One region of the Pradoshia sp. TA40_28 genome, then DNA from elsewhere that is predicted to be linked to it. Evidence: a T-box and tRNA genes for the amino acid it is inferred to sense, from the RefSeq annotation. Region 1 holds a T-box; the other regions hold tRNA genes.

The links. A T-box is a leader RNA that pairs with one kind of tRNA and senses whether it is charged. The one in region 1 lies ahead of argS (arginine--tRNA ligase), so its partner is inferred to be a tRNA-Arg.
Region 2: it has a tRNA-Arg gene. The T-box ahead of argS (arginine--tRNA ligase) is inferred to sense a tRNA for this amino acid. The anticodon was not compared.
Region 3: it has a tRNA-Arg gene. The T-box ahead of argS (arginine--tRNA ligase) is inferred to sense a tRNA for this amino acid. The anticodon was not compared.

What each region holds. Positions count from the first base shown of each region.
Region 1 covers NZ_JCATZO010000010.1:39,778-45,502, reverse strand. The annotation lists gene arcD (arginine-ornithine antiporter) at 1-1,011, opposite strand, end outside; gene argF (ornithine carbamoyltransferase) at 1,078-2,088, opposite strand; gene arcA (arginine deiminase) at 2,131-3,363, opposite strand; gene argR (arginine repressor) at 3,596-4,051, opposite strand; T-box leader at 4,199-4,410, shown strand; gene argS (arginine--tRNA ligase) at 4,464-5,725, shown strand, end outside.
Region 2 covers NZ_JCATZO010000003.1:236,177-241,901, forward strand. The annotation lists gene AC58NB_RS05245 (lipase family alpha/beta hydrolase) at 241-1,803, shown strand; gene AC58NB_RS05250 (NAD(P)/FAD-dependent oxidoreductase) at 1,987-3,204, shown strand; tRNA gene AC58NB_RS05255 (tRNA-Arg) at 3,270-3,343, opposite strand; gene AC58NB_RS05260 (metallophosphoesterase family protein) at 3,519-4,031, opposite strand; gene AC58NB_RS05265 (XTP/dITP diphosphatase) at 4,028-4,633, opposite strand; gene rph (ribonuclease PH) at 4,680-5,417, opposite strand; gene AC58NB_RS05275 (GerMN domain-containing protein) at 5,563-5,725, opposite strand, start outside.
Region 3 covers NZ_JCATZO010000001.1:377,206-382,930, reverse strand. The annotation lists gene gap (type I glyceraldehyde-3-phosphate dehydrogenase) at 1-705, opposite strand, end outside; gene AC58NB_RS01740 (sugar-binding transcriptional regulator) at 765-1,796, opposite strand; gene AC58NB_RS01735 (glutaredoxin family protein) at 1,941-2,180, opposite strand; gene AC58NB_RS01730 (RNA polymerase factor sigma-54) at 2,232-2,348, opposite strand; tRNA gene AC58NB_RS01725 (tRNA-Arg) at 2,569-2,640, opposite strand; gene clpP (ATP-dependent Clp endopeptidase proteolytic subunit ClpP) at 2,954-3,556, shown strand; gene AC58NB_RS01715 (amino acid permease) at 3,933-5,357, shown strand; gene AC58NB_RS01710 (immune inhibitor A domain-containing protein) at 5,525-5,725, shown strand, end outside.

The DNA.
Region 1 (5,725 bases):
TGTTAGCCATAAGGAATTAGATGGGGCTCCATTTTTATTTACTTTTGCAAACCATTTAGGGAATAATTTATCTTTCCCTGCCAAGTATGGAATCTCAGATGCTAACAATGTCCATCCAAGCCAAGCACCTAGTACTGAAACGATCAAGCCAAGGTTTATGAATGTAGCTCCCCACGGACCTACCATTTCTTTAAACACATAAGCCATAGATGGATTACTTAATCCGGCCACCTCTGCACGGTTCATCGCACCAATTGACATAATGGAAATTAATACATAGATAATTAAAGTACCAATTAAACCAATAACTGTTGCTTTACCAATATCTTTTTTATCTTTCGCACGGCTGGATAAAACCACTGCCCCTTCAACACCAATGAATACCCAAAGTGTCACAAGCATTGTGCTTTTTGTTTGAGCCATAACATCACTAAATTGGAAACCTCCGCCAGTTCCCCAGAAATCATCTAAGAAAATATCCGCATTAAACGCAAAAATACCGATAATAATAAATAAGAAAATAGGAACTAACTTCGCAATAGTAGTTACGATATTTACCAGCGAAGCTGAGTGAACTCCACGCAGAACTAAAGCATGAACAGCCCACAGCAGTACGCTGCCGCCAATAATGGCCGCAATGTTTTGTCCACCTTCAAATACCGGGATGAAATATCCAATAGATGAGAATAAAAGTGTAGCGTATGCAACGTTACCTAACCATGCTGACAACCAATATCCCCAAGCACTGTTGAATCCCATAAACTTTCCAAATCCAGCAGCAGCATAACTGTATACACCGCCATCAAGATCTGGTCTTTTCGTATTCAGATTCTGGAAAGAAAGCGCTAGGGCAATCATCCCTATCCCAGTAATTGTCCAACCTATAATAATTGCACCCGGGGAAGCCGCTCCCGCCATATCTGAAGCAAGGTTAAATGCTCCTCCACCAATCATGGAGCCTACAACAATTGCAATTAAAGCAAACAAACCAATCTTTTTATCGTCTGCCATTCTTCTTCACCTCTAATTAATAATGGTAGCAGGGAATTAGATAGAACCAATTCCCTGCTCATCTCCTTATTCAATATTGCCTAATGTCAATGCCATTACAGATTTAATCGTATGCATTCTGTTTTCTGCCTGATCGAAAACTTTTGAATGCTTACTGCGGAAGACTTCATCTGTTACTTCCATTTCAGCTAAACCATGCTCCTCATGAATCGCACGTCCATATGCTGTTTCAAGATCATGGAATGCTGGTAAGCAATGAAGGAAAATCACATTTTCGTTTCCAGTCATTTTAATCATATCCATATTCACTTGATATGGAGCTAAAAGAGCAATACGTTCTGCGAATTTGTCTTCTTCTCCCATAGATACCCAAACATCTGTATAGATTACATCTGCTCCGGAAACCGCTTCTTCAACATTAGAAGTAATCGTAATGCGACCATTGGATTCCTTAGCTAATTCTTCAGCAAGCTCTACAATAGAAGCTTCAGGGAATAAGGATTCAGGAGAGCAAATACGTACATCCATACCAACTTTTGCTCCACCAACTAATAAGCTGTTCGCAACATTGTTACGTCCATCTCCAACATATACAAATTTAACGCCTTTTAAATGGCCGATATTTTCTTGTACTGTTAAGAAATCTGCCAATGTTTGTGTTGGATGCCATAAATCTGTAAGACCATTCCATACAGGTACTCCGGAGTGCTCAGCTAAAGCTTCCACCTTTGAATGCTCGAAGCCACGGAATTCGATACCATCAAACATGCGACCCAATACTTTAGCAGTGTCTTCGATGGATTCTTTTTTACCAAGTTGAATGTCATCTTTTCCTAAGTATTCCGGATGTGCACCTAAATCAGTACAAGCTACCGTAAATGCACAACGAGTACGTGTGGATGGCTTTTCAAATAATAGGGCAATATTTTTACCTTCCATATAACGATGTGGAATGCCTTGTTTTTTCTTTTCTTTTAACTCAGCGGCAAAATTAATCATGTGTAAGAATTCTTCTTCAGTGAAATCTTTTTCAGCCAAGAAACTTCTACCTTTAAGATCTGGTCTTGTTTTAATCATTACAACTTCTCCTTCCAAAGATAACTGACTTCTATCTATTGATTAAATATCTTCACGTACAAGCGGCATACTCATGCAGCGTGGGCCCCCACGACCGCGAGCCAATTCCGAGCTTTTGATCTCAATAACCTTGACACCATGTTCACGAAGGACTCTATTTGACACTTGGTTTCGATCATATGTAACAACCACACCTGGTGCAATCGCTAATGTGTTGGAGCCATCATTCCACTGTTCACGTGGAGCTGCGATTTCATCTCCATCACCGCAAAGAATGATTTCAAGCTCAGGCAATTCAAGTACTTCTCTCAAAGTTTCTTTAAGATCTGTACGGTGAGTAATGGATACTGAATTCTCATCAGCACCTTTTTCAAGAATATAGATATTCATTTTTCCGCCAGGTCCTTGAATCATTGGGTGCATCGTAAATTTATTGTAATCTACCATTGTAAATACAGTATCCAGATGCATAAATGCACGAGTTTTTGGTATTTCAATAGCGACTACTTTCTTGAATTGCTCCTGTTTATTCAAGATGTTCAATGCAAACTTTTCGATTGCTTTAGCGGAAGTTCTGGCTGAAACTCCAATTGCGACTACTTCTGGGCTTAATACCAGCTCATCTCCACCCTCAATCGGGTTATTATAAGTACGGTCAAGCCATACAGGAACATCTTTACCAGCAAATCTTGGATGATGTTTAATAATGTACTCCATAAACATGGATTCTCTGCGTCTTGCAGGCTCACGCATGTTATTAATCGTTAACCCATTTCCAATTGCCGCTGCCGGGTCACGCGTAAAATAAAGGTTTGGCATTGGATCTGTATAGAATGGATAATGGTCTTCCATTAATTCATACAGATGTTTTCTTTTGCTGATTTCCAGTTCATTTTTACGGATACCAGACATAATTTTTTCTATCATATCTTCATTTGAAAAAGATAATAAGTACTCTTTAAGGTTTTCGAAAGTACCCTGTACCTTTGCGTTACTTTCTTCCAGCATACGACTAACAAATTCTTCTTTCACTTCAGGATTTGTTAACGATTCAGCAACTAGCTTTTCAAGGTATAATACTTCTACTCCTTGATCTCTTAATGTATTAGCAAAATAATCGTGCTCTTCCTGAATAATCGGCAAATACGGGATATCATCAAATAATAGCCTCTCCAGATATTCTGGAGTAAGATTTTCTACTTCTTTTCCAGGACGCTTTAACATAACTGTTTTTAACGTACCAATTTCAGAAGTAACATGAATTGGATTTGTCATCTTGCCTTTCCTCCTGCACACCTTATTTTTCTTACATTTTTAGTGTACAGGAGTGAAAAAAAAGATATGTGAGATTTTTCACATAAATAATGTGTAAATCTTCACATAAATCTCTTTAAATAAACTATTTCTTGTATGAATATTTAATAATCTCTTCACAATACCTACTTAACAGGATAAATGTATGTATATTTTCATGCATAAAATACTCTAAATGTTTAAAATATTTTTCTTACAAATTTGCAATCGATTTTAGTCTTTCTTCCAGCACCTCTGCTTGAGTAACTGTCCGACAAATAATCATACATGTGTCATTCCCGCATATCGTTGCTGCTTTTTCATCCCAATCAAGCTCATCTAAAATGGCTCCAAATGAGTGTGCATGACCTGGTAATGCTTTAATGATAATAAAATATTCAATTCTTTCTATATTCAGTAGGGCATCCTGCATTTTTTTCCGGAGTTTCATTGTATCATTGTACTTATGCTCCCCAATAAAGCCATATTTCGTCCCACCGGTCTTCGATGGATATTTTACTAAGCTTAATTCCCGAATATCTCTGGAAATGGTAGCTTGAGTAATATGTAATCCTTGCTTTGATAATTCTTCAACCAGCTGCTCCTGAGTTTTAATCTCATTATTCTGGATTACTTGCTTAATAATAGCCAGCCTTTTCTCTTTATTCATGATAGTAGAATACTCCCTTCGCCAAGTATTATAATTCTATTGTATACCTATTTGTGCAGTAATGAGCAAGTTAATCCTCCAAAAATCATAGTATATATTGACATTCTTTTTAGACCATTTATACTATTCGTATATAAATAAATATTGATACAATTTTTGAGGAAGAATAGTACTTAAAATACAGATTATAGCGAGCCGGGAGTAGTGGGAGCCTGGTATTGGTGATTTTAAGGAACGCGCTTCTGAAATGCTCATTCGAACATCTTTTAGTAGTTTGGGCCGGTCTTTCCGTTATAAAGATAAGGTGGTTCATTAGAACAAGCAGAGTGGTACCGCGGGTTTACAAGCTCGTCTCTTAATAATTATTAAGAGACGGGCTTTTTTTATTATTTTAACATTGGAGGTTAAAAGTATGGATATTAAAATGGATGTGGCTTCTCATATTAATGAACTAACCAAGGATGATTTAGCACTTGAGACATGCTTATCTTTGATTGAAATACCCAAGAATAAAGCGCACGGTGACTTGGCATTTCCCTGCTTTGCTTTGGCAAAGCAATGGAAGCAATCGCCTCAGAAAATTGCCCAATCATTGGCTGAAAGCTTAAAAGATGATCGATATGAAGATGTAAGAGCTATTGGGCCATATGTTAACTTTTTTCTCGATAAAAAGACCATTAGTGAAAAAGTGATTAATAGAATATTAACTGAACAACATCATTATGGTTCACTTGCAATTGGCAATGGGGAAAACGTCGCGATTGATCTGTCTTCACCTAATATCGCCAAACCCTTTTCTATGGGGCATCTACGCTCAACCGTGATTGGCGCCTCCTTAGCTAATATTATTGAAAAATGCGGATATACTCCCGTTAAAATTAATCATATTGGCGATTGGGGCACACAATTCGGCAAATTGATTGTTGCCTATCAAGCTTGGGGAAATGAACAAAAAGTAAGAGAGAGTCCCATCAGCGAGCTTTTAAAACTATATATTACATTCCATGAAAAAGCGGAAGACAACCCTGAGCTTGAACAACAGGGACGTGACTGGTTCAAAAAGCTTGAAGATGGAAATCAAGAAGCAACAGAATTATGGGAATGGTTCAGAGATGAATCTCTGAAGGAATTTGAAAAAATATACAAACTGCTCGGCATCCAATTCGACTCTTTTAACGGGGAAGCTTTTTATAATGATAAAATGGCAGAGGTCGTGGAATTAATTGAAAATAGCGGCTTACTTATAGAAGATCAGGGAGCCATGGTTGTCAGATTAGATGAAGAAGGCTTAACACCTTGTTTAATCAAAAAATCAGATGGAGCTACTCTATATGTTACCCGGGACCTATCAGCTGCACTTTATCGTCATCGCACCTATCAGTTTGCCAAAGCAGTATATGTTGTCGGAAATGAACAGTCCTTGCATTTTAAACAACTAAAAGCTGTCTTAAAGAAACTTGGATTTGACTGGGCTGACCAAATAGAACATGTACCATTCGGCATGATTACGAAAGACGGTAAGAAAATGTCGACCCGTAAAGGCAGAGTTGTCCTGCTTGAAGAAGTGTTGGCAAATTCCATAGAGCTTGCCGGTAAAAATATTGAGAATAAAAATCCAGATTTAAAAAATAAAAATGAGGTTGCAAGACAAGTAGGCGTTGGAGCAGTTATTTT
Region 2 (5,725 bases), on a different contig from region 1:
CAATTTTGTGTTTTTATTTGATAATGATGTATATTTAAAAGAATAAGAGCAGACTTAACCGCCTCGTACTAACACTTTTTTGATAAATGTAATTCATCAAACAGTAGAAGCCCTCTATGAATCTAGCAACAAACCCACATTAAAACTTATGATATCCTTTGAGCCATTTGCTCCAGAATAAGCAGCCTTAAGTCATCATAGAATTTTTGTATTAAAACCTCACTTGAATGGAGGAATATTATGAAAAATAGTGTCAAGAAGCAATTTGGAGTTATATTATCAGCAGCTCTACTTTTTCTGCCCCTCAGCCAGCCTACCAAAGTCATAGCCGGTAAGCTAAAGCCACCTGACGAAACCTTTACACCGGGCCAATGGTTCTTGGGTGATAAGCCGCCAAATTATAACTCTGCAAAACCTCCGATTGTTTTTATCCAAGGGAAAAATGGCAGTTCAACCAGTTGGTACGGTGAAACGGAATATCATGGCGTGAATGATATGTATACAAAGGCGTATGAAGCCGGATACCAAACTGCTTTTGTTCAGCTGTATGATGCAGCCGGAAACGGGTCAGAAAATCAGTATACGAACGGAGAATTGCTTGCATCGATGCTGGCCGATATCTCGCGCCACTTTGACGGTCAGAAAGTCAACATCATCGCTCACAGCAAAGGCGGACCAGATACTCAGGCAGCGCTTATCCATTATGGTGCCCACCCCTATGTTGGCAGGGTCATCACATTAGGCTCACCACATCGTGGCTCGGAGCTGGCAGACTTATCAAATAGCTGGTATGCAGGTTGGCTTGGGGATTTGCTAGGTCAAAATGATGCCGGAACTTACTCTTTACAGGTTGGCGAAATGGCCAGATTCCGTTCTGTCACAGACGGCCATACGAACAGAAACAAGAATAAATACTATACCGTGGCAGGAACGGACCATGGACCGGCTTTATCTGCTCTATCCTTAGGAGGTGCCTATTTATCTTCCTACGGTGCTAATGATGGATTGGTCACCGAAACAAGCTCCAAACTACCCTACGGTACACATCTGTTCACGGATAGCTCGATTGACCATGATAATATCCGAATGGGCTCTAAGGTATTTTCACGAATTGAACCTTACTTGCGTACGGCTACTGTCACACAAACTAAAATCACAACCGATCTTCCCAATCAATATGAAGCGGCCATCCAAAACACATCTTCCCACTACATTCATGGGGATGCCTTAGCCAAAAGTCAACTTGTAAAAAAAGAGATCTATATCCCAGAAAAAACAACCGGTAGAATCTCGATCTATACGGCCCGCTCATCTACAGGTATTGAATTAATTTCACCGAATGGTACCGTCGTTCCCGCCTCCAAGCCGATTGTCGATCAGATGCTCTTTTCCGGTGCTAGCTTATATACCTTTAATAATAAAGACTTCACCCCTGGTATATGGGCTGTACAAATACAAGCAAAGGAAGCGGATGATGCCTATCTATTGGCCTCTACCTTTGACGAAAAGGATGTATATAAACTAGAGATGTCCGGAACAGGCAAAGCAGAGCAAACTGGATTCACCATTCACACTCCTAAAAATGCAAAAACAAGTAGTATGACTATTAAAGTAATTGATAAAGATGGGGTTGAGTTAACACAAGACATCTTGCCGAAGGCCACTATCGGAGCCGATTTCTCTGCTACACTGCCAAAGGTTCCGACACCCGGTGTATATAATATGACGATTGATATCACGACCAAACACCCTAACGGAGAAGAATCTATACGTACCTTAGTGAGATCTGTTTACATTGATTAATTAGAAACACCCTCTTATCTTTATCAGAGGGTTGTTTCTTTTTTACTTATTCAGATTATAAAGTGATATGTTGCAATTCTTCACATTTCAATCCATATCATAACTCGGCATTTTACTACGGGAATATTTTGATTTCACGAGGGAATTCTATGCAAATCATCCCTATTTAAAGGAGCAAGAATTATGAATCTACAGAATGGCAAATTTTATTGGCAAACAACTTATCCTGATCCTCCTTCATACCCACCCTTGGAGGAAAATCTAATTTGTGATGTTCTGATTATTGGTGGAGGAAGTTCAGGGGCTCAGTGCGCATACCTTTTATGCAATAAAGGACTTAAGGTAGCAGTAGTAGATAAACGAAGGATTGGCACCGGCAGCACAATGACCAACACCGCCCTCCTTCAATACTTAGGAGATAAGATGTTGTTCGAATTGGTCCATTCCTTTAGTGAAGAATCAGCCATTTACCATACAAAATTATGTGAACAAGCCATATCTGAAATTGAAGCAACGTCGAAAAAACTAAATATAGATTCCGAGTTTAAACGAAGGGATAGTCTCTATTATGCCAGCGATCCTCAAGGAGAGGAGAAATTACAAAATGAATACAAATATTTGGCCAAGCACGGCTTTGATGTGGATTTGCTTAACGAAGAACAAATTAAAGAGCGATACCCTTTCTCCAAACAATCAGCCTTGTATATTCATAAGGACGGGGAAATTAACCCATTTAAATATAATCACGGCCTGCTTCAGGCAGCTCATCAAAATGGCGTACAAATATTTGAGGATACAAAAATAACAAGGAAAGAATTCACTGATGATCATGCTATATTTCATACTGATCGCAATCATTCCATTACAGCAAAAAATGTTATCATTGCTGCTGGCTACGAAGGGCTTGAGTTTAAAAAAGATAAAGATTGTCTTCTGACCAGCTCATATGCTGTTATTACCAAACCGGTTGAGAATCTTCAGCAATCTGAATGGTACAAGCAAACATTAATTTGGGAAACAGCACGCCCATATATCTATATGCGCACAACTGCAGATAACCGGATTATCATTGGAGGACTGGACGAAAACACAATCTATCCTGAGAATCGTGATTCAAAAATTATTCATAAAAAAAAGAAACTGATTGAAGAATTTAACAAACTATTTCCCAACATAAGAGTTGAACCTGAATATTATCTTGGAGCCTTTTATGGCGGTACACATGATGGACTTCCTCTTATCGGTCAATATGATGAATTTCCTCACTGCCATTTTCTATTAGCCTATGGAGATAACGGACTTATCTATAGCAGTATCTTGTCTACAATTATCACAGAAATCATCACAAAAGGTTCCCATCCAGCCTTTCCTTTATATAGTTCTAAACGAAGGGGTAGTTAATCCATCTTATAAAATGCAAAAGAGGCAAAACCCTTTATAAAGGTTTTGCCTCTTTCTTTAGTTAGCGTCCCAGGAGAGATTCGAACTCCCGACCGACGGCTTAGAAGGCCGTTGCTCTATCCAGCTGAGCTACTGGGACATGTTATAATTTTTTTACGTTGTCCTTAAGACATTTATTATTATATAATCACTTTCTTTTTAAGTCAATAACTTTTTTAAAAAAGTTTTTTAAAAGTTTTTAGTAGTGAAGGGAAGGGATACTCACAATCCTGATCTGAATATTCCCTTCACTTACTATACAACTTTTTTTGAATTTAGGAAAGTGTTGTTTTCAATTGCCAGCCTGGTAATTTTTCCCCCGACAGCGTGTAAAAATCAACGATCGCATTCTGGCCTTGTTTTTCTAGAATGACATAGGTTTTATACTGACTTCCTCTTGGCAGACGAATGCTTCCGGGATTAATATATAGGCAGTTATCAATGTTTTCAGCTCCTGCTACATGCGAGTGGCCAAAACAGATGACATTTGCACCCAGTTCTTTCCCTTTCAAGCTAATATTCATCAGCGTAGATTTAATATTGTATAAATGCCCATGTGTCACGAGTATCGACCAGTCTTCAAGATGTGCAGTTAAATCTTCCGGAAAATCTTCGCCGAAATCACAATTTCCCCGCACAGTTTGGTAACCCTGAATAACTCGATCATCACGTGATAGCTCTGAATCGCCGCAATGAATAAACAAATCCACCTCATCTTTATGTCTCTCATGCAAAACGTTCAATTCTTCCTCTAAGCCATGACTGTCACTGACAATTAAACATTTCATAGGAATTCATCCGCTTTTTCATTTATTACTTTTTCTAATTCTCTCAAAGCATTCGCACGATGGCTGATTTTATTTTTTTCTTCCGCTTTCAGGTTAGCCATCGTTGTTTGTTTTTCCGGCACAAAGAATACAGGATCATATCCAAAGCCATTTACGCCATCCGGAGCCTCAGCAATGGTTCCCTCACATGTTCCAGATACCGTAATTGGGTCCATATTCGGTCCAACCAATGCAATCGCACAATAAAAACGTGCAGTTCGTTTTTCAGCGGGAACACCCTTTAATTCTTCGAGAATCTTTTCATAATTGGCCCGGTCATCTTTTTCAGGTCCTGCATAACGGGCTGAAAAAATACCTGGACGGCCATTCAACGCATCAATGATCAAACCAGAGTCATCAGAGAGAACAGGCATATTCAGTAGCTCAGAAATAGCATTTGCCTTTAAAAGAGCATTCTCTTCAAACGTACTTCCCGTCTCTTCCACATCGATTGCATTTTCAATATCCAACAAGGTTATAACCTTTATCCCTTTCGGGGAAAATAAAGCTTCAAATTCTTTTGCTTTTCCTTTATTTTTGGTAGCAATTAAAACGGTTTTCATATTCACCTTCTCCTCCCAAGAGAAAAAGCGTATACATGGGTACGCTTTATTGAATTTTGGCTGCTATTTCTCCCAACGCCTCTTGTTGTACAGTGAATAATTGCTTCATACCTTCACTAGCAAGGTCCAGCAATTCATTTAATTGATTTCTGGAGAAAGTAGCTTCTTCACCAGTTCCCTGAAGTTCCACGAATTCCTCTGCACCTGTCATAATGACATTCATATCCACCAAAGCCTGAGAGTCCTCATGATAATTCAAATCAAGAACCGCTCCAAACTCTTCAATCATCCCGACGGATGTGGCAGCAAGATAGTTTTTAACTGGATAGGAGTTGATTTTCCCTGACTCCTGAAGCTTATGCAATGCAATGGCCATCGCGACGAATGCACCCGTAATCGAAGCTGTTCTCGTTCCGCCATCTGCCTGAATAACATCACAATCAATCCAGATTGTTCTCTCCCCAAGTGCTTCCAAATCCACTACCGCACGTAATGCACGCCCGATTAAACGCTGAATCTCCATCGTACGCCCGGTTACTTTTCCTTTTGTTGATTCACGCATAGTCCTTTGTTCTGTTGCTCGTGGCAACATCGAATATTCGGCAGTAATCCATCCCTTACCTTCTCCACGCATAAATGGCGGTACACGGTCCTCTATACTGGCGGTACAAATCACCTTTGTATCACCAACACTGATTAACACCGAACCTTCCGGGTGTTTAATATAATTTGTTTCTATATGTACGGGTCTTAAATCATTTTTCTCACGACCATCAAATCTCATAAGTACCTCCTAAACTGTGTGCATCATGCTAAGTGTAGCATACCCTAATTTAATAAAAAAGCACCCTGTGCAAACATCATAGCCAATTTTGTCCAAATTAAAAACAGGCAAGTTCCTGTATGGAACTTGCCCATCTTTCTGATTATTAGTATTTTCCAGTGTTAACGGTTTCAGGACGTGTCACTGGTTCAGTCAGCTTCTTGCCATCTTCCTTAAGAAGTTCTTTCTCTCCGTTTACCTGGATGGCTACTTTTTTAATGTCGCTTTGTTCAGTCAAGGATAGAACTAACTCATTCAATAAATGGCCG
Region 3 (5,725 bases), on a different contig from region 1:
TGGCACACGCATAGCCATACCGTTCAATTTACCTTTCAATTCAGGTAATACTAGAGCAACAGCTTTAGCAGCACCAGTAGTTGTAGGGATCATGCTTTCAGCAGCAGCACGAGCACGACGGTAGTCTTTGTGTGGCAAGTCTAAGATTTGTTGGTCATTTGTGTAAGAATGAATTGTAGTCATCATTCCGCGTTTGATACCGAAGTTATCGTTCAATACTTTTGCAAATGGAGCCAAGCAGTTTGTAGTACAAGATGCATTAGAAATTACATCATGGTTAGCTGCGTCATATTTATCTTCGTTAACACCCATAACGATTGTGATATCTTCATCAGATGCAGGTGCAGAAATGATAACTTTTTTAGCGCCAGCTTCAAGGTGTTTTGCAGCATCTGCGCGTTTAGTGAAACGTCCAGTAGATTCTACAACGATATCTACTCCAAGATCTCCCCAACCAAGTTGAGCTGGATCTCTTTCAGCAAGAACTTTTACACGTTGTCCAGCAACTACTAAGTAGTCTCCGTCAACTGTTACATCTTGATCTAAAGTTCCATGAACTGAATCATATTTTAAAAGATGCGCAAGCATTTTTGCATCAGTTAAATCGTTAACTGCTACAACTTCTACTTCCGGATTATTTAACGCCGCACGGAATACGATACGTCCAATTCTACCAAAACCATTAATACCTAATTTTACTGCCATTAGAAGGTTCCTCCTTTTGGAATCTTAGAAATAGATTTTAAATTATATTCAAAAGGGTGTTATCCCTTAAGTAACTGAATTGCTGCACCTTCATCCGTAATTAAAATCGGTTTTTTAGGTGCCATTTTAATATAGGCTTTTATCGCCTTTGCTTTTGAGGCTCCTCCGGCAACCGCGATAACATGTTCCGCATTAACCAGATCATCTAATTGAAGGCCGATTGTATGGACTTTCTGTATTATGTTGCCATTTTCATCGTAATAATATCCAAATGCTTCTCCAATTGCTTTTTTATTTGTTAATTCCTGGAGACTATCATCGGATGATTTCCTTCTTTCGGCCATTGTTTTGGCCTCTCCTATACCATGAAGAACAATATTGGCTGATTCCAACAGTTCCAATACTTCATGTATAGCAGGTTCACTGGTTAGCGTATTGTACGCTGTTTCGCTAAGATTGTCCGGTACATACAGGACACGATATCGTGAATGCATCTTTTCAGCCATTTGTTCACATACTGTGTTGGCTTGATACTGCACACCTTTACCAAGACCACCTCTCGCTGGTACAAACAAAATATCATCCACATTAGGAAGTTCGGATACACTCGGCAACATTCTGCCTATTGCAGCCATTGTTGTTCCACCTGTCACAGCAATGATATTTTTACCCGTTAGAAGACTTTTCATACGCGATGCACCTGCACGTCCAAGTTCATCTATAACCCACGGGGAGTGATCGCTATCACCGTTAACGATGATGATTTTCTCTAAATTAAGCTTTTCCTGTAAAAGGCGCTCCATATCATCTATACCCGATAATTGCCTTATTACACCACCAAGATGATCCAGAATCTCTTCACCTTCTTTTGTAACCGTCATTCCTGAGCTTGCAATAAGGATAAGTTTTTGATCTTTCAAAAATTCTACCTCGCTGCGCAAAGTACGCTCTGTGATGTTTAGCGTCAGCGATAAACTGCGTCTGCCAACCGGTTGTAAGGTGCGAATAGTCCTTAGGATGTTGTATCTTTTTTGCATGACCTCAAATATATCCGGAATTAATTTCTTCTGTAAATGGAGCATTCCATCCATACCCTTCAAACTCCTTTAATATACATTGGTCATTTTATGTCCTAGCGAGACATTTGGTGTCCCTGATTATGTAAAAAAATAGCTCCTGATGTAATTCCATTCTATCAGGAGTTTCGAATAGTTGCAAGAATGTAAATGTGAACATCACGTTAAATAGCAACGAATCTCATCTAGATTTACATGACCGTATTGAATAACTTGACCATTTATCTCGACTACAGGGATCATAAGCCCATATTGTTCCAATAACTTATCATTGGAATAGATATCGACTTCCAGAAGAGTAAACGTTATTTCTCTCTGCAGGAGCTTTAAAAGATCCTTTGCCTCTTCACATAACGGGCAATTCTTTTTTGTATAGAAATGAATGATTGGTACACTCACTTTTCTTCCCCCTGCTCCTTCTAGTATCTACCTATTAAATTAATTTATTCACTAAAGCTCATAACGTTTTCGTTTTGAGGAGGACGGAATAGGAAGCTGATTGAGATATATTGCGATTGTCCTTCTTGAGATAAATATCCCAAAAGATTGTAGCAGCTGCTTTGCAATAGACTGATCCTGCTCTGCTTTTATTTGTCGTATCCCACCTTCAAAAAACTCTACAATCCACTTATATTAATAGTAGTAAACAGAAAGTCTCAGAGCAAGAAAAAAGAGGGGTTTTTGCAAATTATTGAAGAAACAACAGCAGATTTGAGTTAAACAATAAAAAAAGTCCCTATGCTGACTTCTTCTCGAGCATAGGGACTTCTTATCTAGTAATTATATACGCCCTCGGAGGGAATCGAACCCCCATCGTAAGAACCGGAATCTTATGTTCTATCCATTAAACTACGAGGGCAAATGTTAGCCTACAAATTTATATTATAAGGAAGGGAAAGTCTTTTTGCAAGAACTATTCCTTAGGTTTACAAGCCTTTATGTTGGGTAAGATGGATATCAGGGATTATTTTACTTCTATACATAAATCAATCAACTGCTGTTCTTCATTCAAACTGTGTCCTTAACCCCTATAAATGAGACATCAGCCATGGCGAAAAAACATATAGTAAATGTAAGCGTCTTTTGTTTGACCTTTATTGACCATAAAGTGTATGATAAAGTCAAAGCTAAATGTGTTAATTATTTTTTTTACATATAAGGAGGAGAAATAAATGAATTTAATTCCTACAGTTATTGAACAAACAAATCGTGGGGAGCGCGCATACGACATTTATTCCCGTTTGTTAAAGGATCGTATCATTATGCTTGGAAGTGCTATTGACGACAATGTTGCAAACTCCATCGTTGCTCAATTATTATTCCTTGAAACTGAAAATCCTGAGAAAGATATTTATCTTTATATCAACAGCCCAGGTGGAAGTATTACAGCAGGTATGGCAATCTACGATACAATGCAATACATCAAGCCAAAAGTTTCAACTATTTGTATCGGAATGGCTGCATCCATGGGCGCCTTCCTTCTTGCAGCAGGTGAAAAAGGTAAACGTTTTGCCTTACCAAACAGCGAAGTCATGATTCACCAACCTCTTGGTGGAGCACAAGGACAAGCAACTGAGATTGAAATTGCTGCAAAACGCATTCTCTTTATGCGTGAACGCTTAAATAAAATCTTAGCTGAACGTACTGGCCAAGATCTTGAAACCATCGCCCGCGATACAGAGCGTGATAACTTTATGACAGCTGAGCGTGCCCTTGAGTATGGTTTAGTTGATAAAATCATCACTCGCAATGTAACTGAAGAAAACAAAAAATAATCATAACCCGAAGAGCTGTCGATCTAATCGGCAGCTTTTTTATTTGCCCTAAAAGATTAGCTATCATACTTTTTCTTTGTCTATGAAGAGAAACGAATTCTTTCACCCTTTTATTTCCATTCAAAGTCGTGTATTTATTTTAGTTCTCTAATTGTTTATCACTTTACCAAAGTAAAGGTTTGATGTTAAGATAATGTCATTAAATTAATTAGATAAGAGCTTATATAGGTGATCCGAACTGTGTATGCATGACCAGCAACCGATTAGCTACCCTTCATACAATATAGATAAATTGGGTATAGGTTTATAACAGGATCCTGTTTTTTCAACGGTTTGCATGGTTTATCCTATCTTGAAAACAAAGGAGTCATTCATCATGAATAATAAAAAATGGGGATTTTGGATCTTAACCATGTTTGTAGTAGGCAACATGGTCGGTGGAGGAATATTTATGCTGCCGGCGAACCTGGCTGGTGTTTCAAGTCCTATTGGAGCCACTATGGCATGGATCTTAACAGGAGCAGGGGTCTTAATGATTGCTCTTGTATTTGGAAACTTGGCTGTAAGAAAACCCGAATTAAAAACAGGACCACAAAGCTATGCACAAGCTATGTTTAGCTCACCTAAGAAAGGTAAAATTGCTGGTTACAGTATTGCCTGGGGGTATTGGGCTGCTAACTGGGCTGCCACGGCATCAGTTATCATTTCTTTCGCCGGATATTTATCTACTTTCTTCCCAATCATGCAGAGCCAGTACATCCTATTTTCAAGCGGCAATTTTGATCTGGAACTAGGCAAATTTTTAAATTTTGCTGTTTGTACAGTTATGCTATGGGGAATTCACTTTATTTTATGCAAAAGCTTCGATAGTGCAGGAAAAATGAATTTGATGGCAACCATCGCAAAAGTACTCGGATTTGCCCTCTTTATTGTCGTAACAATATTTATCTTCGATTCTGCTAATTTGATGAACGGTAAAGATTTTATAGATGCTTCCGGCACGTCCTATTCATTAGGTGGACAAATCAATAATGCAGCCATTGCCACTCTTTGGGCCTTTATCGGAGTTGAAGCAGCTGTTATGTTATCGAATCGGGCAAAGTCTCAGGCGGATGTTAAAAAAGCAACCATTACTGGCCTGATTATCGCTATTGCCATTTATATTGGTATAACACTGTTAACAATGGGGGCACTATCACAAGAAGAATTGCTACAATCACAAAAACCACTTGTTGATGCTCTTCAGGCGGCAATTGGTTCAAGTGGCGCTTATATCCTAGGTTTCCTAGCATTGATTTCATTATTTGGTTCAACGGTCGGATGGATTGTAGTTAGCTCTGAAGTTCCCTATCAGGCTGCTAAATCGAATCTATTCCCAGCCTTTTTCGGTAAAACCAATAAAAAGGGAAGCCCAGTCAACTCATTGACAATTACGAATCTTTTAACTCAATTCTTTCTATTTTCCACTATATCAGGGACAATTATGGAAGCCTACGATTTTGCAATGGTCGTTGCTACATTAGCGTATCTGATCCCGTATTTTGTTAGTGTAGTTTATCAACTAAAATTAATTTTCACCGGGGAAACCTACATTGGGATGAAAAGATCTCGGATTGTAGATGGCATCATTTCTACTTTGGCTCTTGTTTATACAATATGGGTTATTAAAACTGGTACAGCAGATTTGAAAACTTTCTCTCTCGGAATCGGATTATTTGTCCTTGGACTTGTTCTCTATCCAATCCTGATGAAAAACAAGAAACCAAAAGAATTAGCTAGAAGTTTGACAGAAGATAGATAATCATAAGACGAAGCCACTCTTTCAAAAGGGTGGTTTTTTTATGCCAAATTACCCACTTCCCTTTCCCCAACCTCCTTCTATTCTACCATTTTTAATTATTAAAGAGGTTTTTTATAAAATATTCAGAATATATAGAATGTTAACTAAAATTATGAGGAGGAAACCATTTGAGGGGAAAATCAATTTTGGCATCAGCCTTTGCTGCTGCTTTAACATTCAGTGCCTTTGCACCAGCCACTTCTGCCCACCAAATTTCGACAACAAGTAAACATGCAATTGACGCCAATCAAAATCATTCAGTTACCTATACAGGAAGCTCTTTTGATTTAAGTATTGCTAATGAAGAACGATTAATTAAAATGCTTAAA